DNA from 4 places in the Streptomyces sp. E11-3 genome. Region 2 is predicted to be linked to each of the others. Evidence: riboswitches for the same ligand, from Rfam matches in the RefSeq annotation. Region 2 holds a riboswitch; each other region holds the start of a gene.
What was found. Region 2 has a riboswitch for cyclic di-AMP ahead of U9R90_RS13180 (NlpC/P60 family protein). Riboswitches for the same ligand answer to the same signal wherever they lie in the genome.

Region 1: it holds a riboswitch for cyclic di-AMP, as region 2 does, so the genes downstream of both, U9R90_RS04325 (LysM peptidoglycan-binding domain-containing M23 family metallopeptidase) here and U9R90_RS13180 (NlpC/P60 family protein) in region 2, are expected to answer to the same signal.
Region 3: it holds a riboswitch for cyclic di-AMP, as region 2 does, so the genes downstream of both, U9R90_RS08145 (M23 family metallopeptidase) here and U9R90_RS13180 (NlpC/P60 family protein) in region 2, are expected to answer to the same signal.
Region 4: it holds a riboswitch for cyclic di-AMP, as region 2 does, so the genes downstream of both, U9R90_RS31780 (transglycosylase family protein) here and U9R90_RS13180 (NlpC/P60 family protein) in region 2, are expected to answer to the same signal.

The regions. Positions count from the first base shown of each region.
Region 1 is NZ_JAZGRL010000001.1:970,643-975,982, reverse strand. It holds gene U9R90_RS04345 (aspartate aminotransferase family protein) at 1-1,168, shown strand, start outside; gene U9R90_RS04340 (helix-turn-helix domain-containing protein) at 1,245-1,880, shown strand; gene U9R90_RS04335 (DUF6126 family protein) at 1,928-2,044, shown strand; gene U9R90_RS04330 (tyrosine-protein phosphatase) at 2,088-2,885, opposite strand; cyclic di-AMP (ydaO/yuaA leader) riboswitch at 3,278-3,469, shown strand; gene U9R90_RS04325 (LysM peptidoglycan-binding domain-containing M23 family metallopeptidase) at 3,474-4,394, shown strand; gene U9R90_RS04320 (SGNH/GDSL hydrolase family protein) at 4,592-5,340, shown strand, end outside.
Region 2 is NZ_JAZGRL010000001.1:2,925,374-2,930,713, reverse strand. It holds gene U9R90_RS13185 (hypothetical protein) at 167-520, shown strand; gene U9R90_RS13180 (NlpC/P60 family protein) at 588-1,871, opposite strand; cyclic di-AMP (ydaO/yuaA leader) riboswitch at 1,878-2,069, opposite strand; gene pcrA (DNA helicase PcrA) at 2,288-4,783, shown strand; gene U9R90_RS13170 (peptidoglycan DD-metalloendopeptidase family protein) at 4,928-5,340, opposite strand, start outside.
Region 3 is NZ_JAZGRL010000001.1:1,807,767-1,813,106, forward strand. It holds partial or broken gene U9R90_RS08130 (GNAT family N-acetyltransferase) at 1-774, opposite strand, end outside; gene U9R90_RS08135 (HPr family phosphocarrier protein) at 951-1,232, shown strand; gene U9R90_RS08140 (GntR family transcriptional regulator) at 1,395-2,117, opposite strand; gene U9R90_RS08145 (M23 family metallopeptidase) at 2,333-3,091, opposite strand; cyclic di-AMP (ydaO/yuaA leader) riboswitch at 3,104-3,261, opposite strand; gene U9R90_RS08150 (M16 family metallopeptidase) at 3,466-4,833, opposite strand; gene U9R90_RS08155 (M16 family metallopeptidase) at 4,875-5,340, opposite strand, start outside.
Region 4 is NZ_JAZGRL010000003.1:485,431-490,770, forward strand. It holds gene U9R90_RS31765 (MerR family transcriptional regulator) at 1-235, opposite strand, end outside; gene U9R90_RS31770 (MFS transporter) at 300-1,553, shown strand; gene U9R90_RS31775 (transglycosylase family protein) at 1,664-2,701, shown strand; cyclic di-AMP (ydaO/yuaA leader) riboswitch at 2,883-3,065, shown strand; gene U9R90_RS31780 (transglycosylase family protein) at 3,069-3,812, shown strand; gene eno (phosphopyruvate hydratase) at 4,089-5,340, shown strand, end outside.

The DNA of each region.
Region 1 (5,340 bases), 2.0 Mb from region 2:
CCACCACCCCGTCGTCCGCAAGGCGTTGCACGACGTCCTGGACGCCTCGCTCGCCGACCTCACCCGCTTCGACTGCCCGCCGCTGCCGGGCCTGCTCGCCGAGCGGCTGCTGACCCACAGTCCGCATCTGGACCGGGTGTTCTTCGGCAACAGCGGCACCGAGGCCGTGGAGACCGCCCTGAAGTTCGCCCGGTACGCGACCGGCAGGCCCAGGGTCCTGTACTGCGCGCACGCCTTCCACGGGCTGACCACCGGCTCCCTGTCGGTGAACGGCGAGGAGGGGTTCCGCGACGGCTTCGCGCCACTGCTGCCGGACACGGCCGTCGAGCTCGGCGACCTGAAGGCGCTGGAGCGGGAGCTGAAGCGCGGGGACGTGGCGGCTCTGATCGTCGAGCCGATCCAGGGCAAGGGCGTACACGAGCCGCCGCCGGGCTATCTGCGCGCCGCCCAGGAGCTGCTGCACCGGCACAAGGCGCTGCTGATCGCGGACGAGGTGCAGACGGGCCTCGGCAGGACCGGGGACTTCTACGCCTACCAGCACGAGGAGGGCGTGGAGCCGGATCTCGTCTGCGTGGCGAAGGCGCTCTCGGGCGGCTATGTGCCGGTCGGGGCGACCCTCGGCAAGGACTGGATCTTCAAGAAGGTCTTCTCGTCCATGGACCGGGTGCTGGTGCACTCGGCGAGCTTCGGATCCAACGCCCAGGCGATGGCGGCGGGGCTCGCCGTGCTGTCCGTCATGGAGGACGAGCAGGTCGTCGCCCATGCCCGGGCCATGGGCGAGCTGCTGACGTCGCGGCTTACCGCGCTCGTCGACCGCTACGAGCTGCTGCACGAGGTACGCGGGCGCGGCCTGATGATCGGCATCGAGTTCGGGAAGCCCTCGTCGCTGAAGCTGCGCAGCCGGTGGGCGGCGCTCCAGGTGGCGCGCAAGGGCCTGTTCGCGCAGATGGTGGTCGTACCGCTGCTGCAGAAGCACCGGATCCTCACCCAGGTCTCCGGCGACCACCTGGAGGTGATCAAGCTGATCCCGCCGCTGACCATCGACGAGGCGGACGTGGACCGCTTCGTGGCCGCGTTCACGGCTGTCATGGACGAGGCGCACAGCGGCGGCGGACTGATGTGGGACTTCGGCAGGACGCTGGTGAAACAGGCGGTCGCCCATCGCTGACGGACACACCTCTGACGGATTTGCCTCTGAGGCAAGAAATTTGCCCCAAAGGTAAGGCTCTGGCTGAATCGGCTGTATGAGTCCTGCCGACCCAGCGGAACCGGACGCGGGCGCCGAGCTGCCCGCCGTGGCCCCGCAACTACGTGCCCTGCGGCGCCGCGCCTCGCTCACCCTGGAGGCCGCGGCGGCCGCCGCCCAGCTCTCGCCCGCCCATCTCTCCCGCCTGGAGACCGGGCAGCGCCAGCCGTCCCTGCCCACGCTGCTGGTGCTCGCCCGTACCTACGGTACGACGGTCTCGGAACTGCTCGGCGAGCGCGTCGCCGACCGGGACGCGGTCCTGCGCGGGGACGCCCAGGAGGCCACCGCGGCGGGCGGCTGGACCTACCGGCAGGCGGGGGCCCCGGGGCGCGGGATGCAGGCGCTGCGGGTGTGGGTGCCGTACGGGGCGCAGGGCGACATCGTGCGGGTGCATCCCGGCGAGGAGTGGCTGTACGTCCTGGCCGGGAAGCTGCGGCTCCGGCTCGGGGACACCGCGCACCTGCTGCGGCCCGGAGACAGCGCCCACTTCGACTCGCTCACCCCGCATCGGATCGCCGCCGCCGACCAGAGCGGGGCCGAGCTGTTGTTCGTCCACACCTTGCTGCAGAGTCCCACGGCCGCGCTGTGCCTCGGCGCGGACGCGGGCAACCGGATCACAGGAGACGCGACATGACCGAGCCCGAGCAGCCCGTCCGCAGGTCCGTGCCCGCGCGCACGTCGATGGAGGAGAAGTTCCCCCGCGCGCTCTGGGTCCGGCTGATCATCTATGTGGCCGTCGGCCATGTCTTCGCGGCCTTCATCTACCTGCTCTTCACGCTGGGCGCGCAGAACCGGTAGATCCGGCCGCTCCGTGGTTGTGTCGGATCCGCGGGATCCAGGGTCAGTCCAGCAGCTGCCCGCGGAGCCGCTCCCGCGTCTCGGGTGCCAGCCGCAGCCCCTCTCGCAGATAGCGCTCGACGGAGCCCCAGGTCTCGTCGATCGTGTCGAAGGCCGCCTCCAGATACTCGGCGCGGGCGTCGAAGAGCGGGCTGAGCAGCTCCATGACCTCGGGCGACATGGAGTTCGAGCCGTTGTTGCTGCGGTGCACCTTGTAGCGGCGGTGGGTGGCGTTGGACGCCAGGTAGTCGGTGAGGATGGCGGAGCGCTCGACGCCCACGGCGAGCAGCGTGACGGCGATCGACAGGCCCGCGCGGTCCTTGCCGGCCGCGCAGTGCATCAGCGCGGGCACGCTGTCCTCGGCGAGCGCGTGCAGCACCCGGCTGTGCTCGGCGGTCCGCTCCTTGATGATCATGCGGTACGTGGTGATCATCCGGTCCGCGGCCTGCCCGTCGGCCAGGGCGGCGCGCAGCTCCGCTATCTCGCCGTCCCGGACCATCTGCCAGAACTCCGCGCCGTGGGCCGGGTCGGTCAGCGGAAGGTTTACGTTCCGTACACCCGGAAGCTCGACGTCCGGGCCCTCGAGCTGCTGGTCCGCGGCATTGCGGAAGTCGAAAATCGTATGCAGTCCGAGGGAGGCCAAGAACGCGGCGTCCGTCTCGGTGGCGTGTGCGAGGTGGCCGCTGCGGAAGAGCCGTCCGGCCCGCATGCGTCTGCCGTCCACGGTCGGCAGGCCTGCCACGTCGCGGAAATTGCGCACTCCGGCCAGCTCGGGCTCGGTCGACGGGACCTGCTGCGTCACGGGGGCTCCTCCCGGTAAGCCGCCGGCGCTGCTCGCCTGCGGTGCGCGTCTTCGACGATACGACATCGATACGACATCGATGCCTGCGTCAACCACCTGTCCCGGCGTGACGCTGATGTGCCACCTGCGCCCTAAGCGATGAATGCCCGATTCAGGCTGTTCGCGGTAACTGGCCCTGGATTAAAGGGATGTGGCGCCTGACTGGTGAGCGGGATCATATTCGTGACGGTCTGTTGCGGCCGCCTCTCCTCAATTCCCTGCGGAAATCCGGATGGTGGAATGCGTTCATCGACGGAGTGTTACGGGAATTGCGTCAAAGGATCAGCTGCGGCCCATGGGGCTGGAATTGACTGCTTGTCTCCGCGCTTCCCGCTCGCTTACGGTCGCCGACGTCTGGATGGACGCCCAATCCTGCCGCCATCCGGACTTCCGCACACCCACCCGTCCACGGCAGGAGCGGGGGACCCACGGTAGAACGCCGTTCCGGGACTCCGGAGCGGCTTGGGGTGAAGCCACGCGAAAGCGCGGCCGGGCATCTCCAGCCCGAACCCGACAGCTCACCTCGTAGGCGCCGGAGAGGAATTCGCCATGCCCGCGAAGGGTAAGCACCGCCGTCCCAAGTCCGCGCGGATCAGCCGCCAGTTCGCCGTCGTCGGCACCGGTGGTGCCGCGCTCGCGCTGCCGCTGTTCGCCGCCAACAGCGCACAGGCCGCACCGTCGGCGGCCCCCGCCACCGCACCGGCCGCCGCACAGCAGGCCGCTCCCGCCGCGGCCCCGCAGACCGCTCCGGCCGCCGCTCCCACGGCCGCGCCGCAGGCCGCCGGGCAGACCTACTCCGTGGTGTCGGGCGACTCCCTGTCCCGTATCGCCGACAAGAAGGACGTCGACGGCGGCTGGAAGAAGCTCTACCAGGACAACCGCTCGGTCGTCGGTGAAGACCCGTCGCTGATCCTCCCGGGCATGAAGCTGAAGCTCGGTGCGGCCGACTCGCAGGCCAGCGCCCCGGCCAAGCCCAAGGCCAAGACCGAGGCCAAGCCCCAGGCCAAGGCCAAGCCCGCCGCCTCGACCAGCACCGCGTCCAAGGCCACGAAGGCCGCCACGACCACGGGCTTCACCGCCCCCGTCGCCGGAGGCGTCTCCACCCAGTACCGCGCGTCGGGCGCCATGTGGTCCAGCGGCTACCACACCGGCACCGACTTCGCGGCCCCCTCCGGCACGCCCATCAAGGCGGTCGGCGCGGGCACCGTCGTCTCCGCCGGCTGGAGCGGCTCGTACGGCAACGAGGTCGTCATCCGGCACGCCGACGGCCACTACTCCCAGTACGCCCACATGTCGTCGCTCGGCGTCTCCGCGGGCCAGAGCGTGTCCGGCGGCCAGCAGATCGGCCTGGTCGGTTCCACCGGCAACTCCACCGGACCGCACCTGCACTTCGAGATCCGGACCGGCCAGGGCTACGGCTCGGACGTCGACCCGCTCGCCTACCTGCGCTCGCACGGCGTCTCCATCTGACACGCACGGCACCGCCCGCCAGGGCACCAGCCGAACATGACGGCCGGGACCCCCACTTGGGGCCCCGGCCGTCGCGCATGTGGGGTACGCAGGTCTATTCCTGCTCGCGTACGTCGTTGTCGGTGGCATATCTCACCCGCCGTCAACCCCTGGCTACGGTCGCGTAGGTCACACCGGTGGGTGAAAGATATGGCGACGTGGACCACGATTCGACTTCCCTCATCCGCAGTGACGCATTCGGGTCGTACGTGGCTGTCGGCGACAGCTTCACCGAAGGCGTCGGAGACCCCGGCCCCGACGACACCTTCGTCGGCTGGGCCGACCGGCTCGCCGTGCTGCTCGCCGACCGGCACCCCGAACACTCCTTCCGCTACGCCAACCTCGCCGTACGCGGCAAGCTCCTCGACCAGATCGTCGAGGACCAGGTGCCGCGGGCCAAGGAGCTCGCCCCCGAACTGGTGAGCTTCTGCGCGGGCGGCAACGACATCATCCGGCCCGGCAGCGACCCCGACGACGTCGCCGAACGCTTCGAGCGGGCCGTCGCCGACCTCAAGAACTCCGTCGAGAACGTCCTGGTGACCACCGGATTCGACACCCGGGGCGTGCCGGTGCTGCGCCACCTGCGCGGCAAGGTCGCCACCTACACCGCACATGTCCGAGCCATCGCCGACCGCTACGACTGCCCCGTACTCGACCTGTGGTCCCTGAAGTCCGTACAGGACCGACGGGCCTGGGACGGCGACCGGCTGCACCTCTCCGCCGAGGGCCACACCCGGGTCGCCCTGCGCGCCGGCCAGGTGCTTGGCCTGCGGGTCCCGGCCGACCCCGACCAGCCGTGGCCGCCACTGCCGCCGCGCGGGGCCCTGGAGGACCGGCGCGACGACATCCAGTGGGCGCGCGAGTACCTGGTGCCCTGGATCGGGCGCAGGCTGCGCGGCGAGTCGTC
Region 2 (5,340 bases):
GGGGTGGGGAGTTGTGCGTAAGTGGTGTTATTGGGCCACTTAGCGACCGTATGTGACCGTGCGGGTCGTGGGTGTGGTGGGTGTTGGTGTGTCCCGGTGACCGATGAGGCTGATGTGGCCCACCTGGTGGGCGGCCGGTGGTAAGGCCCCGGCTAGGCTCCGCCGCATGGACGTACTGATCAATGTCTTCGTCGGCCTGCACATCATCGGTATCGCTTCGCTGCTCGGCGGCTTCCTGACGCAGATGAAGGCGATGGGCGAGGGCACGGCGCGGTTCACGCCCGCGATGCTGCACGGCGCGCTGACCATGCTGGTCACCGGGGTCGCGCTGGTCGGCCTCAACCAGGCCGACGACAACGCGGTCAACAACGTCAAGATCGCCGTCAAGATGGCGGTGCTGATCGTGATCCTGGCGCTCGTCTACGTGAAGCGGGACGAGGAGAGCATCGACAAGTCGATGTTCGGTGCGGTGGGCGCGCTGACCACGGCGAATATCTTTATCGCCGTCCTGTGGACCTGAGGGCTTGAGGCCCGGGGGCCGATGGCCTGAGGCCCGATGACCTGCGTGGGCAGCGCGCCCCGGGCGGTTATGCCACGCGTCGCACGCTGTGGATCGGCATGTAGTAGATCGACTCGGTCCTGACGTTCGTGCCCGGCTTCGGGGCGTGGATCATTTTGCCGTCGCCGATGTAGATGCCGACGTGGCTGATGTCGTCGTAGAAGAAGACCAGGTCACCGGGCTTGGCGTTGTCGACTGACACCTGAGTTCCGACCTTCACCTGGTCCCAGGTGGTACGCGGCAGCGAGACGCCGGCCGCCTTCCACGCGGACAGGGTCAGGCCCGAGCAGTCGTACGAGTCCGGGCCCTGCGCGCCCCAGACGTACGGCTTGCCGATCTGGGCCTCCGCGAAGGCGATCACCTTCGCGGCCTTGGCGGCGTACGAGTCGTCCGAGTCGTCCGGGGTCGAGGTGTCGGGAGAGGGGGAGGGGGCTGGAGTGGGCTCGGTGGAGCCGCCCGTCGAGCCCCCCGTCGACGTGTCGCCGCCCGAGTCGGCGTCTGAGCCGGTGCCGGAGTCCTGCTCCTGCCGCGCCTCCTCCTGCGCCTTCTCCTTCGCGGCCGCCTCCTCCGCCAGGCGCTTGCGCTCCGCCTCGGCCGCCGCCTTCTCGCGGGCCTGCGCCTCCGCCTTCTTGCGGGCCTCTTCCTCGCGCTTCTTCTCCAGCGCCGCCAGCCGCGCCTTCTCCTCGGCCGTCAGGGTGGACAGCAGCTCACGCGCCTCGGACAGCTTCCGCTGGACCTCCCGCTTGGTGGTCTTCAGCTCGCTCTGGGTCTCGGTGAGCGTCTTGAGGCTCTTCGTCGCCTCGCCGCGCTTCTTGGTGGTCGCGGCCTGGAGCTCCTGGTAGTCCGTGAGGGCCTTCTCCTGCTTGCCGCTCAACCGGCTCATCAGCTGACGCTGGTCGAAGTAGCTCTGCGGGTCGTCGGCGAGCATCAGCGTCGCCGCGTCGGAGACCCCGCCGTTGCGGTACTGGGCGGCCGCGATGGTGCCGAGTTCCTGCCGCGCGTCGTTCATCTTGTCGGTGCGCTTGGCGACCTGGTCGAGCAGCTTGTCGACCTGCTTGCGCTGCTTGTCGGTGCGCTCCTTGACCGCGTTGTACTTCTGGGTGGCGACACCCGCCTGCTGGTAGAGGTCGTCGACCTTCTTCTGCACCTCTTCGAGCGACGGTTCGGGAGCCGAAGGCGCCGAGGGAGGCGCGGCGTACGCGTTCTGCGACAGCAGAGCCACGGAGGTGAGGGCGGCCGTGGTGATGCCGACGGCCTGGGTTGTGGTCCGTATGCGGCCGGACCTGTTGCGCGGCTTGCGGTGCGACGCCAAGGGTGGCGCTCCTTCCATAGACCGCCTACCGGGTTAGCTGTCGGGTTCGGGCGGTGTGTCGGAAGGCTGCCCTACGGTCGCGGACGCGCCCGTACGTGGGTACGGGCTCGTACGTGGGACCGATTCACCCCAAAGGTCACGTGGGTCCCCGGCTCCGGCTGCCTGTGGGGGGCGCACCGGACTCGGCGGAGGCCGCCCGTTCCCGGCGTGGTTCGCCGGTGGGGATGCGGGCCGCCCGCCCAGCACGCTAGCCAACTGCCGAGGCGGCTGGGAAGGTTGGTGTTCGATATGCCCGATACTTTTCTGTGACTTTCGCGCTGTGTGAGTGCTTGTGCTCCCTTGGTGACCGGGGCGGGGTAGCGCGGAACGGGAACCCGGGGCGGGGTGTCAGTGCGGCCGCCTAGACTCGGTAGACGATGAGCAGCCTCTTTGACGACAGCTTCCTGGCGGACCTCAAGCCTTCGGGCGAGGAGCCTCCGCCGCCCCCCGAGGAGCACGCTCCGGAACCCGAAGAGGTTCCGGACGACCTCTTCGGAGGCCGGTTCGACGCGCCCGTGGACCGGGACGCGTTTTACCGCGACGGCGCCCCGCGCCCCGCGGTGGACCCGGCTGCCCTGCTGGACGGGCTGAACGACAACCAGCGCGCCGCCGTCGTGCACTCCGGCACCCCGCTGCTCATCGTCGCCGGAGCCGGGTCGGGCAAGACCCGGGTACTGACCCACCGCATCGCCTATCTGCTCGCCGAGCGCGGGGTGCACCCCGGTCAGGTCCTCGCGATCACCTTCACCAACAAGGCCGCGGGGGAGATGAAGGAGCGCGTCGCCGACCTGGTCGGGCCGCGTGCGGCCGCGATGTGGGTGATGACCTTCCACAGCGCCTGCGTCCGCATCCTGCGCCGCGAGTCCAAGCGGCTCGGCTTCACCTCCTCGTTCTCGATCTACGACGCCGCCGACTCCAAGCGGCTGATGGCGCTGGTCTGCCGGGACCTGGACCTCGACCCCAAGCGCTTCCCGCCCAAGTCCTTCAGCGCCAAGATCTCGAACCTGAAGAACGAGCTGATCGACGAGGAGACCTTCGCCGGGCAGGCCGCGGACGGGTTCGAGAAGACCCTCGCCCAGGCCTACGCGATGTACCAGTCGCGGCTGCGTGAGGCGAACGCCCTCGACTTCGACGACCTGATCATGACGACGGTGCATCTGCTGCAGGCGTTCCCGGACGTCGCCGAGCACTACCGCCGCCGCTTCCGCCACATCATGGTCGACGAGTACCAGGACACCAACCACGCCCAGTACGCCCTAGTGCGCGAGCTGGTCGGCCCGGTCGGCGGCGAGGGCGACCCGGAGCCGGGCGAGCTGTGCGTCGTGGGTGACGCGGACCAGTCGATCTACGCCTTCCGTGGCGCCACCATCCGCAACATCCTCCAGTTCGAGGAGGACTACCCGGACGCGACCACGATCCTCCTGGAGCAGAACTACCGCTCCACCCAGACGATCCTGACCGCGGCCAACGCCGTCATCGAGCGGAACGAAAGCCGCCGCCCGAAGAACCTGTGGACCAACGCCGGGGCCGGCGCGCAGATCACCGGCTATGTCGCCGACACCGAGCACGACGAGGCGCAGTTCGTCGCCGAGGAGATCGACCGGCTCACGGACGCGGGCGAGGCCAAGGCCGGTGACGTCGCGATCTTCTACCGGACGAACGCGCAGTCCCGTGTCTTCGAAGAGATCTTCATCCGCGTCGGGCTGCAGTACAAGGTCGTCGGCGGGGTGCGCTTCTACGAGCGCAAGGAGGTCCGGGACGTCCTGGCCTATCTGCGGGTGCTGTCCAACCCGGAGGACTCCGTACCGCTGCGCCGCATCCTCAACGTACCCAAGCGCGGCATCGGCGACCGCGCGGAGGCCATGATCGACGCGTTGGCGCAGCGCGAGAAGGTCAGCTTCTCGCAGGCGCTGCGGCGAGTCGACGAGGCGTACGGCATGGCGGCCCGCTCGGCGAACGCCGTCAAGCGGTTCAACACGCTGATGGAGGAACTCCGTACGATCGCCGAGTCCGGCGCGGGACCCGCCACGGTCCTGGAGGCCGTACTGGAGCGGACCGGCTATCTCGCCGAGTTGCAGTCCTCCACCGACCCGCAGGACGAGACCCGTATCGAGAACCTCCAGGAACTGGCCGCGGTGGCCCTGGAGTTCGAGCAGGAGACGACCACCGCCCAGGGTGAAGGGGAGGCCGCGGCTTCTTCGGGGACGCTGGCGGAGTTCCTGGAACGGGTCGCCCTGGTCGCCGACTCCGATCAGATCCCGGACGAGGAGGACGACGGCTCGGGTGTCATCACGCTGATGACGCTGCACACCGCCAAGGGCCTTGAGTTCCCTGTGGTGTTCCTGACCGGCATGGAGGACGGCGTCTTCCCGCATATGCGCGCACTGGGGCAGGTCAAGGAGCTGGAGGAGGAGCGGCGGCTGGCGTATGTGGGCATCACGCGGGCGCGCGAGCGGCTGTATCTGACGCGCTCGACGATGCGCAGCGCCTGGGGGCAGCCCTCGTACAACCCGCCGTCCCGTTTCCTGGAGGAGATCCCGGACCAGCATCTGCAGTGGAAGCGGACCGGGCCCTCGGTTCCGGCGCCGACGGCCAAGTCCGGCAGGGGTGGGTCGGGTGCGGTGTCGTCGCTGACGTCCTCGCTGTCCTCGTCGCGTGCGCGCGGCGGGCCTTCGGGGTTCGCGACGCGCCGGGCGGGGGACAAGCCGGTGGTGTCGCTGGCGGTCGGGGACCGGGTCACACACGACCAGTTCGGCCTGGGGACCGTGGTGGCGGTGGAAGGCGCGGGCGATCAGGCCCGGGCGAGCATCGACTTCGGCGATCCGAAGCCGAAGGTGCTGCTGCTGCGGTATGCGCCGGTGGAGAAGTTGTAGGGGGAGTGGCTGCTCGGCCCGGCCGGGGCCTTGGCTTCCGGTCGGGTTTCAGGGTGGGGGTGGTGCTGGGGCTCAGGCGGAGCTCAGGCCAGGGTGATGCTGTGGCTCAGGTGGGTCTCAGGCCGGGATGATTGCTGCCGGGGCTCAGGTGGGGTTGATGCCGTGGCTCATGAGCCACGCCAGCGGGTCGATCGCCGAGCCGCCGCCGGGGCGAACCTCGAAGTGCAGGTGCGGGCCGGTGGAGTTGCCCGAGTTACCGGCGTAGGCGATGACGTCCCCGGCCTTGACCGTGCCGCTGCGGATCTTCGTGCTGGAGAGGTGGCAGTACCAGGTCTCGGTGCCGTCCGGCGCGGTCACGATCGCCATGTTGCCGTAGGCGCTGTTCCACTGGGTGCGCACGGTGCCGTCGGTCGCGGCCATCACGGGAGTGCCGTATGAGACGGGGAAGTCGATGCCGCTGTGCACGGACATCCAGTTGATCCCGGCCTGGCCGTAGCGCGCGCTGAGCCCCTTGCGTGCCACGGGCGCGGCGAACTTGGGGCGCAGTCGCTCCTTGC
Region 3 (5,340 bases), 1.1 Mb from region 2:
GTCCGCGGACAGGGCCGAGTTCACCGCGTACACCCGGCCGCCGAAGCCGGAGCCGAGCAGGTTGCGCAGCACCGAGCGCCCCGTACCGCCGGGGCGGCGTCCGGCGCCGATGACGGCGACCGACCCCGGCGTGAGCAGCCGCTGTACGGAGCGTGCCTCGGCGCGCTGTTCGCGGGCGCGCTGTACGGCGAGCGAGCGGTCGGTCGGCTCCAGGCCGAACTCCAGGCGTACGACACCGTCCTCGAAGCTGCGCTTCTGCTGGTACCCGGCGTCCGTGAACACCTTGATCATCTTGGAGTTGGCGGGCAGCACCTCGGCCACGAAGCGGCGCACTCCTCGCTCGCGCGCGACCGCGCCGATGTGCTCAAGGAGGGTGGAGGCGACGCCGCGGCCCTGGTGCGCGTCCTGGACCAGGAACGCGACCTCGGCCTCGTCGGCGGGTGCCGAGGCCGGTCTGCCGTGCTCGTCGATCCGGTCGTAGCGGACGGTCGCGATGAACTCGCCGCCGACCGTGACCGCGAGCCCGACCCGGTCCACGTAGTCGTGGTGCGTGAAGCGGTGGACGTCCTTGGCGGACAGCCGGGGGTAGGGCGCGAAGAAGCGGTAGTACTTCGACTCGTCCGAGACCTGTTCGTAGAAGCTGACCAGCCGCTCCGCGTCCGCACTGGTGATCGGCCGGATCCGGGCGGTGCCGCCGTCGCGCAGCACCACGTCGGCCTCCCAGTGGTCGGGGTAGGCCGCGTCCTGCGGCGGCTGCTCGGGCGGCGGCTGCATGGGAGTCAGGGTACGGGTCGCGGGCCCGAGCGGAGCGTTGCGGGGGCGGAGCCATTACCCTCCCTGGAAGACCGGTGGGCGGCCGGACTGCGGACAACGGCGTGGCAGAACCATCCGCCGCCTCATGCGACACTGGTCTAGACAAGGCATGAGTGACACCTGAAGGGCAGCATCACATGGCTGAGCGCCGCGTCAACGTCGGCTGGGCCGAGGGCCTCCACGCCCGTCCCGCCTCCATCTTCGTCCGCGCGGCCACGGCCGCCGGCGTCCCCGTGACGATCGCCAAGGCTGACGGCAACCCGGTCAACGCGGCTTCCATGCTCGCGGTACTCGGTCTGGGTGCCCAGGGCAACGAGGAGATCATCCTCGCGTCCGACGCCGAGGGCTCGGACGCCGCTCTCGACCGTCTGGCGAAGCTGGTCTCCGAGGGGCTTGAGGAGCTCCCCGAGACGGTCTGAGCCGACCGGAATTCCACAGCGGAGCCGCACTTCCCGAAAGGAAGTGCGGCTCCGCTGTTTTTCGCCGATATCCATCAGGGTCCACACGGACCCACGCCCGGAATTACGGGCAGCGAAAAGAAACCCCTCCCCCGAGCCTTCTCTTTGTATACGGCGCCTTCGTTAATTGCGGGCGCTCGCGATGTTTACGGCATGTTGCGAATTCCTCACACGCTCCGCCGGCCGGTCGACGGAGCGGCCCACCGGCAGGTCCGCCGGGCCGGGGAAGCGCAGCCGGTGCCCCGCCACCGCACGCTCGGCGTGCAGTGCGGTGAGCGCCCTGGCCCGTTCCGCGTCGCCGCGGGCCACGGCGTCGACGATCGCGCCGTGCTCCGCCCAGGACTCGGCGGGCTGGGCAGGAGGGTCGACCGTGTACATCCAGGCGACCTTGTGCCGCAGTTGGGTGAGCAGCGTCGTCAGGCCCGGGCTGCCGCAGGCCTGGGCGAGGGTCTCGTGGAACCAGCCGCCCAGTGAGCGCAGATCCTCGCTGTGCCCCCTGCGGGCCCGCTCCTGCCCCAGGCGCACCAGCCCGCGCAGCACCTTGAGATGCGCCTCGGTACGCCGCTGTGCGGCCCGCGCGGCACCGAGCGGCTCCAGCAGCAGCCGCATCTCCAGCAGGTCGGCGGCCTCCTGCGCGCTGGGCTCGGCGACCTGGGCGCCGGCGTGCCTGCGGGTCCGTACGAACCCCTCGGCCTCCAGGGTGCGCAGCGCTTCCCGCACCGGGACCCGCGAGACCCCGTACCGGCGCGCGAGCAGCTCCTCGGTGAGCCGGCTGCCGCGTTCCAGCACACCGGACACGATGTCCTCCCGGATGGCCGTGCATACCGAGTGCGCAGGAACGCGCATGACCTGTCCACCGCCTTAATGTCCGCGAAACGCGGTCGATTGACGTCTGTTCGGTGACTCTATTGCAGCAGGCGCGGATTTCCGATGGGTGACCAGAATCCATGGATATTTTTTGGACAAGCTGGCGCACGGGTCGAATGGCGAAAGCCCCGGCTCGGGGAGCCGGGGCTTTCGGTGAGTGGTGGGGTGGGGTGTGAACCCTCGGACCTGGGTGGTCAGGCGGCTACGCCGTGCGCGCGGAGGTAGGACACCGGGTCGATGTCGGAGCCGTACTCGGCGGAGGTGCGGACCTCGAAGTGCAGGTGCGGCCCGGTGACGTTGCCGGTCGCGCCGGAGAGGCCTATTCGCTGGCCGGGGGTCACGCTCTGACCGACGGAGACACTGAGCGACGACAGGTGCCCGTACTGGGTGTACGTGCCGTCGTTCATCCGGATCACCACGTTGTTGCCGTACGCACCGCCCCAGCCGGCCTCGACCACGGTGCCGGGGCCGACGGCCTGGACGGGGGTGCCGGACGCGGCGTGGAAGTCGACGCCGGTGTGGCTGCCGGAGGACCAGACGGCGCCGCCGGCCTTGTAGCCGGTGGAGACGTACGAGCCCGCGACCGGCGAGACGAACGCGTTCAGCCGTGCCCGCTCGGCGGCACGCGCGGCGCGCTCTTCCTTCGCCTTCTCCTCGCGTGCTTCCTTGGCCCGTGCCTCGGCCTTGCGCTCGGCCTCGGCCTCGGCCCGCTCCTTGGCGGCGGCCTGCTCGGCGGCCTCCTGCTGCGCGCTGGCCTGCGCGCCGATCCGCTCGGCGAGTACGTCGTCGGCGGCGACGGCCTGGTTCAGACCGGTGTCCGCGGCGGAGTGGGCGGCGAGCGCCGGAGAGGCGAGGGTGCCGATGACGCCCGTGGTGGTGAGGGCGGCGACGCCCGCGACGTTCGCACCGGTGCGCGACAGACGGCTGGGGCGACGATGCTTCCCGGAGGCCATGAAGTGGCGGGTCCTTTCCTTCCTTCTCGCCTACCGGGTTAGCTGACGGGTTCGGAGCAGGAAGGTCTCCTACGGGCCCCACACGGGGAGGCGCCCGATTCACCCCAGGGACTGAGTGGGTCCCCGGCTCCCCAGGCTCGCGCCTGACGGGGACTCGGCGATGGCTGTCCGGTGCCGCGGATGCGGCGCATAGCCGGCGAACAGCGACCCGACGCTAAACGGGGCATCTTTCCTGCCACAAACGGATCACGGCTTTTGAGGCACATGCCACAGGACAGACCGTCAGCCTCGCCAATATTTCGGACATTAGGGGACCCCGGTGGCTCTTCAGCCACCGGGGTCCCCAGGTGAGCTTGGCGCCCCGCCCGGCCCGACTAGCCGGTGACGACGGTCACTTCGCCGATGCCGAGCGCCTTGACCGGCTCGGCGATCTGCGCGGCGTCGCCGACCAGGATGGTGACCAGACGGTCCACCGGGAAGGCGTTCACCGCGGCGGCAGTGGCCTCCACGGTGCCGGTCTCGGCCAGCATCCGGTACAACTGCGCCTGGAAGTCGTCCGGCAGGTGCTGCTCGACCTGGTCCGCCAGGGTGCTCGCGACGGCCGCGGCGGTCTCGTAGCGCAGCGGGGCCACGCCGACCAGGTTCTGCACCGCGACATCGCGCTCGGCGTCGGTGAGGCCCTCGGCTGCGAGGGTGCGCAGCACCTTCCACAGGTCGTCCAGGGCAGGTCCTGTGGACTCGGTGTCCACGGAGCCGTTGATGGCCAGCATCGAGGCTCCGGTGCCCTCGGCGTCCGAGCGCAGCACCTGGGCGAAGGCGCGCACACCGTAGGTGTAGCCCTTCTCCTCGCGCAGGACGCGGTCCAGGCGCGAGGTGAGGGTGCCGCCCAGGCAGTAGGCGCCGAGTACCTGGGCCGGCCAGACGCGGTCGTGGCGGTCCGGGCCGACCCGGCCGATGAGCAGCTGCGTCTGGACCGCGCCCGGGCGGTCCACGATGACGACCCGGCCGGTGTCGTCGGCGGTGATCGGCGCTGCGGGGCGCGGCTCGGGCGCGGAACCCGTCCACACCCCCAGGGTCTCGCCGAGCAGCTTGTCCAGGTCCGTACCGGACAGGTCGCCGACCACCACGGCGGTCGCGGTCGCGGGCCGCACATGGGCATCGTAGAACGCCCTGACCGCGGTGGCGTCGATGCGCTCGACCGTCTCCTCGGTGCCCTGGCGCGGACGCGAGATGCGCGCGGTGGCCGGGAACAGCTCCTTGGAGAGCTCCTTGGCCGCGCGGCGGCTCGGGTTGGCCATCTCGTGCGGGATCTCGTCCAGGCGGTTGCGCACCAGCCGCTTGACCTCGCTGTCGGCGAAGGCGGGCGCGCGCAGCGCGTCGGCGAGCAGGCCGAGCGCCTTGGGGAGCCGGGAGACCGGGACTTCGAGCGAGAGGCGTACGCCGGGGTGGTCGGCGTGCGCGTCCAGCGTGGCGCCGCAGCGCTCCAGCTCCGCGGCGAACTCCTCGGCCGAGTGCTTGTCGGTGCCCTCCGAGAAGGCGCGCGCCATGATGGTGGCGATGCCGTCCAGGCCGTCCGGCTCGGTGTCCAGCGGGGCGTCGAGGTTGAGCTCGACGGCGACGACCTGCTGGCCCGGACGGTGACAGCGCAGCACTGTCAGGCCGTTGGGGAGCGTGGCGCGCTCGGGGGCGGGGAAGGCCCACGGCGTGGCCTCGCCCGCCTCGGGCTGCGGATGGAAGTCCATGGTCACGGTGGCCTCGGTGGTCGCTGTGGTCTGGGCCTGGGTCACTTCGCCGCCTCGTCTTCCTGTACGTCGTTCCCGGCGGCGGCTGCCGCGTCTTGCGCCTCTGCCCCGTTATCCGCGCCGTCCGCGTCGTCCGCTTCGTCTGCGGCAACCGGCTCGTACACGAGCACCGCGCGGTTGTCGGGCCGCAGCCGGGCCTGGGCGACCTCCTGGACCTCCGCCGCGGTGACGTCGAGCACCCGCTGCACGGCGGTCAGGGCGAGCTGCGGGTCACCGAACAGCACCGCGTACCGGCACAGTTCGTCGGCGCGGCCGGCGACCGTACCGAGCCGGTCCAGCCACTCGCGCTCCAACTGCGCCTGGGCGCGCTCCATCTCCTCGTCGGTGGGGCCTTCGGCCGCGAACCGGGCGAGCTCCTCGTCGACGGCGGCCTCGATGTCCGGGACCTCGACGTCGTGCGACGTCTTGACGTCAAGCCAGCCGAGCGAGGGCGCACCGGCGAGCCGC
Region 4 (5,340 bases), on a different contig from region 2:
CGGGGAAGTGGATGACCCGGGGCTTGTCCAGGCAGGGGAGGATCTGCTTGATGAGCCGGGTGGGCAGTCCGGCGTTGAGCAGGTCCCGGATCTGCAGGACCCGGTCCACGAAGCGCTCGTCGTACTCGCGGTAGCCGTTCGGGGTGCGGGCGGCGGTGATCAGCCCCTGCTCCTCGTAGTAGCGCAGCAGCCGACGCGACGTGCCGGTACGGTCCGACAGCTCCCCGATGCGCATGTGCCCCACCTCACAGTTGACCACGTTGACCTTCACATCTATGTGAGGGTTCGAGCATACGGGCATGCGCAACGACACCACACAACTCCCCGTACCCCCCGCGGACTTCCGCGTCGATGCCGGGGGCGCGGGTCAAAAGCTCCCGCTGCCCGCGCTGTTGGCGCTGGCCACCGCCGTCTTTCTCACGGTGCTGACCGAGACGCTGCCTGCGGGTCTGCTGCCCGCGATGAGCGCCGATCTGTCGGTCTCCGAGTCCGCGATGGGGCAGTCCGTGACCATCTACGCCATCGGGACCGCGCTCACCGCGATTCCGCTGACCGCGGCCACCGCGGGGTGGCGGCGCAAGCGGCTGCTGGCGACGGCGATGACGGGGTTCGCTCTTGCCAACACGGTCACCGCGTTCTCCGCGAGTTATGGGCTGACCATGGTGGCCCGGTTCGTCGCCGGTGTGGCCGCGGGGGTGGCCTGGGCGATGCTGGTCGGCTACGCCCGCCGGATGGCGCCGGCCCACCTGCGGGGCCGGGCGATCGCGATCGTGCTGGCGGCCATCCCGATCGCGCTGGCGCTCGGGGTGCCCGCGGGGACGTTCCTGGGCGAAGCGGTCGGCTGGCGGGCGATGTTCGCCCTGATGACCGTGCTCGCGCTCGCCGTGATCGCCGCGGTCGCCGTACTGGCCCCGGACTATCCCGGACAGCGCCCCGAGGGCCGTACCCCGGTGCTGCGTACCCTCGCCCTCCCCGGCGTGATCCCGGTCCTGGTCGTCACGCTGCTTTTCGTCCTGGCCCACACGATCCTGTACACCTATATCGCCACTTTCCTGGGCGAGTTCGGTATGGGCGGCTCAACCGGGCTCGTGCTGCTGCTCTTCGGCGGGGCCTCGATGGTGAGCATCTGGATCGTGGGCGCTCAGATCGACCGTCGACTGCGTTCCCTCACCATCGCCTCCGCCCTGCTGGTCGCTGTGGCGGCCGCCGCGCTGGCCGTCCTGGCCGGCAGTCCCGTACTGGTCTATCTCGCCGCGATCCTGTGGGGACTTGGCTGGGGAGGCGTGCCCACGCTGCTGACCACCGCCGTGGGGGACGCGGGCAGCGAAGCGGCCGACGCGGCCCAGGCGATCCTTGTCACCCTGTGGAACGCGGCCATGGCCGGAGGCGGAGTCGCGGGCGGCGTCCTGCTCGGTATCCTCGGCGCCGCCGCCCTTCCCTGGAGCGTCCTGGCGCTCCTGGTGCCGGTCCTGGTCGTCGTACTCGCCGCCCGTGCGCACGCGTTCCCGGCCAGGCGTCCCAGCAGCAAATCTGACGCACCGTCAAATCTGTGACTTTCGTGTGATCTCCGCTGTATCGACTTGTGACAAGCGTTCGAGTGCGGCTACGTTCGCCGTTCGACTCAACTGTCACTCAGCTGTGTAGTCGCGCGAAAGGCAATCGCATGCTCTCCGGGAACGGCCGTCACCGACGCCCCCGTCAAGCTCCGGCTCTCGTTGTCGCGGCGGGGGTGACCGGATCGGCCATCGCCATCCCGCTGCTCGGCGCCTCCGGCGCGAGCGCCGCCGACGCCTCCACCTGGGACAAGCTCGCCGCGTGCGAGAGCGGTGGCGTGTGGAGCGCCGACATGGGCAACGGGTACTACGGCGGGCTGCAGTTCTCGCAGGACGACTGGGAGGCGTACGGCGGCCTGGACTACGCGCCGCGTGCCGACCTGGCCAGCCGCTCGCAGCAGATAGCCGTCGCCGAGAAGGTACTTGCCGCGCAGGGGCCCGACGCCTGGGCGACGTGTGCGCCGATCGCCGGGCTGGAGAAGGGTGGCGAGACGCCCGACGTGAACCCGGGCCCGACCGCGGACCCCACGCCGTCGCCGTCGGAGTCGGAGTCGGATTCACCGAAGGCGTCCAAGCCGTCGAAGGGCGAGTCCGCGGAGCCCTCGCCGTCCGCCGATCCTTCGGAGGACGCCGCGGATGAGCCGTCAGGTAAGACGCCGGAGGACGAGTCGGGCGAAGAAGGCGAAAGCGGCGTAGGTGGCGTAGGCGACGAAAGCGGCGCCAGTGGCGATGAGGGCAAGTCGGACAACTCCTCGAAGGGTGAGTCGCCTTCGTCTGATTCTTCTGCTTCGCCCACCGAGACCACCATTCCTGACTCCTCCGCCGACCCCTCCGCCGACCCCTCCGCGCCGGAGGAGACCCCTGCCGAGGGCTCAGGGCGCCACCGTGGCGACCGCGCCCCCGAGGAGCTGCCCGACGAGCGCGAGGTCGACGGCTCGGGCCGGCATGCCTCCCGTGGTGGCGACACGGACCGCGATGCCGTCGACGGCGCGTACGTCGTGCGCCCCGGCGACAACCTCTCGGTGATCGCCGACACCCATGGGCTCGACGGCGGATGGACCGGGCTCTACACGGGAAACAAGAAGACCGTCGGCGAGGACCCGGACCTCATTCGCCCTGGCCAAAGCCTCGATCTGGGCGAAAAGTAGCGGCAGTTCGGGCTGAATGTCCGAGTTAAAGGGGCATTGCCGTAAGTGAGAGATGGGTCTCAACGGCCCCGATCGCCTTGGTGTTGAGGGTGGGAGCGTGTTTACCGTCGTGACCGCTCGCCACTGGTGAGCCCCGATGGCCGTCACGCCGAATCCTGCCGGCGGCCGCAGGGAACAGTCGTCGCGTAACGCGCCGTAGGCAGGAGCGGGGGACCCAAGGTTTGCGCCGGGCCCGGCCCTTGAGAGAGGGCGGGGACCGGCTTGGGGTGAAGTTCGTACGGAGACGCGGAAGCTCCGTACGGACCGGGCAACTCACTTGGCCCGAACCCGACAGCTCACCTCGTAGGCGTCGGTGAGGGGATCACTCATGCTGTTTTCCGGCAAGGGCAAGCACCGTCGTCCGTCCAAGACCACCCGGATCGCCACCGCCGCCGGTGTCACCGGCGCCGCCGTGGCCGTCCCGCTGATGGGCGCGACCGGCGCGCAGGCCGCCACCGCGTCCCAGTGGGACCAGGTCGCCCAGTGCGAGTCCGGTGGCAACTGGTCGATCAACACCGGCAACGGCTACTACGGCGGTCTGCAGTTCTCGTCCTCCACCTGGGCCGCGTACGGCGGCACGCAGTACGCCTCGACCGCCGACCAGGCCTCCAAGACGCAGCAGATCGAGATCGCCGAGAAGGTCCTCGCGGGCCAGGGCAAGGGTGCCTGGCCGAGCTGCGGCGTCGGCCTGACCAACGCCTCGTACGACGGTGGCGGCGAGCAGTCCACGCAGCAGAGCGCCCCGAGCACCCCGCAGCAGTCGGCGCCCCAGCCGAAGCAGGAGCAGCCGAAGCCGCAGCCGAAGCAGGAGCAGCCGAAGCAGGCCGCCCCGAAGGCAGAGACCCCCAAGGCCGCGCCCAGCACCAAGAGCGCCAAGACCGTCGAGACCCCGGCCGGTCAGACGGTCAAGAAGGGCGACGGCGAGTACGAGGTGAAGTCCGGGGACACCCTCTCCGAGATCGCCGAGGCGCATGACGTCAAGGGCGGCTGGCTCAGCCTGCACGAGCTGAACAAGGACATCGTCGAGGACGCCGACTTCATCTACCCGGGTCAGCAGCTGCACCTCAGCTGACCCTGACCCGCAGGTCACCGCTTGACCCGCGGGTCACTGACAGGCCCGCAGGTCACCGCCAGACCCGCAGGTCATCCCCAGACCGCCCCGCCCCTGCGCGCTTACCCCCGTGCGCGCCGGGGCGGGGCTCTTTTTGTTCCGTCAAGAAACAATCTATGCTCGGGGTGTCCACGGTCCGGTCGGTCGGCTGGCCGATGCCGCCGAGGCGGTTAGGCTCGTGTCGCAAGGCCATAGAGACCTCGCACTTCTAGCGTCACATCCCAGAAGGAGATGCTCGTGCCGTCCATCGACGTCGTCGTAGCCCGGGAAATCCTGGACTCCCGAGGCAACCCCACGGTCGAGGTCGAGGTTGGCCTCGACGACGGCAGCACGGGTCGTGCCGCCGTCCCCTCCGGTGCCTCCACCGGTGCTTTCGAGGCCATCGAACTCCGTGACGGCGACCCCAGCCGTTACCTGGGCAAGGGCGTGGAGAAGGCCGTCCTCGCCGTCATCGAGCAGATCGGCCCGGAGCTCGTCGGGTACGACGCCACCGAGCAGCGCCTGATCGACCAGGCCATGTTCGACCTGGACGCCACCGACAACAAGGGCTCGCTCGGCGCCAACGCCATCCTCGGCGTCTCGCTCGCCGTCGCGCACGCCGCTTCCGAGGCGTCCGACCTGCCGCTCTTCCGCTACCTGGGCGGCCCCAACGCGCACCTGCTGCCGGTGCCGATGATGAACATCCTGAACGGCGGCTCGCACGCCGACTCCAACGTGGACATCCAGGAGTTCATGATCGCCCCGATCGGGGCGGAGTCCTTCTCCGAGGCCCTGCGCTGGGGCGCCGAGGTCTACCACACCCTCAAGAAGGTCCTGAAGGCCAAGGGTCTGGCCACCGGCCTCGGCGACGAGGGCGGCTTCGCCCCGAACCTGGGCTCCAACCGCGAGGCCCTGGACCTGATCCTCGAGGCCATCAAGGAAGCCGGTTACGCCCCCGGCCAGCAGATCGCGCTCGCCCTGGACGTCGCCGCCTCCGAGTTCTACAAGGACGGCACGTACCAGTTCGAGGGCAAGGAGCGCTCCGCCGCCGAGATGACCGAGTACTACGAGGAGCTCGTCGCCTCGTACCCGCTCGTCTCCATCGAGGACCCGCTGTTCGAGGACGACTGGGCCGGCTGGAACGTCCTGACCGACAAGCTGGGCGGCAAGGTCCAGATCGTCGGCGACGACCTCTTCGTCACCAACCCGGAGCGCCTGGGCCGCGGCATCGAGGAGAACTCGGCCAACGCCCTGCTGGTCAAGGTCAACCAGATCGGCTCGCTGACCGAGACCCTGGACGCCGTCGAGCTCGCCCAGCGCAACGGCTTCAAGTGCATGATGTCCCACCGCTCCGGCGAGACCGAGGACGTCACCATCGCCGACCTGGCCGTCGCCACCAACTGCGGCCAGATCAAGACCGGCGCCCCGGCCCGCTCCGAGCGCGTCGCCAAGTACAACCAGCTGCTGCGCATCGAGGAGATCCTCGACGACGCCGCGGTGTACGCGGGCC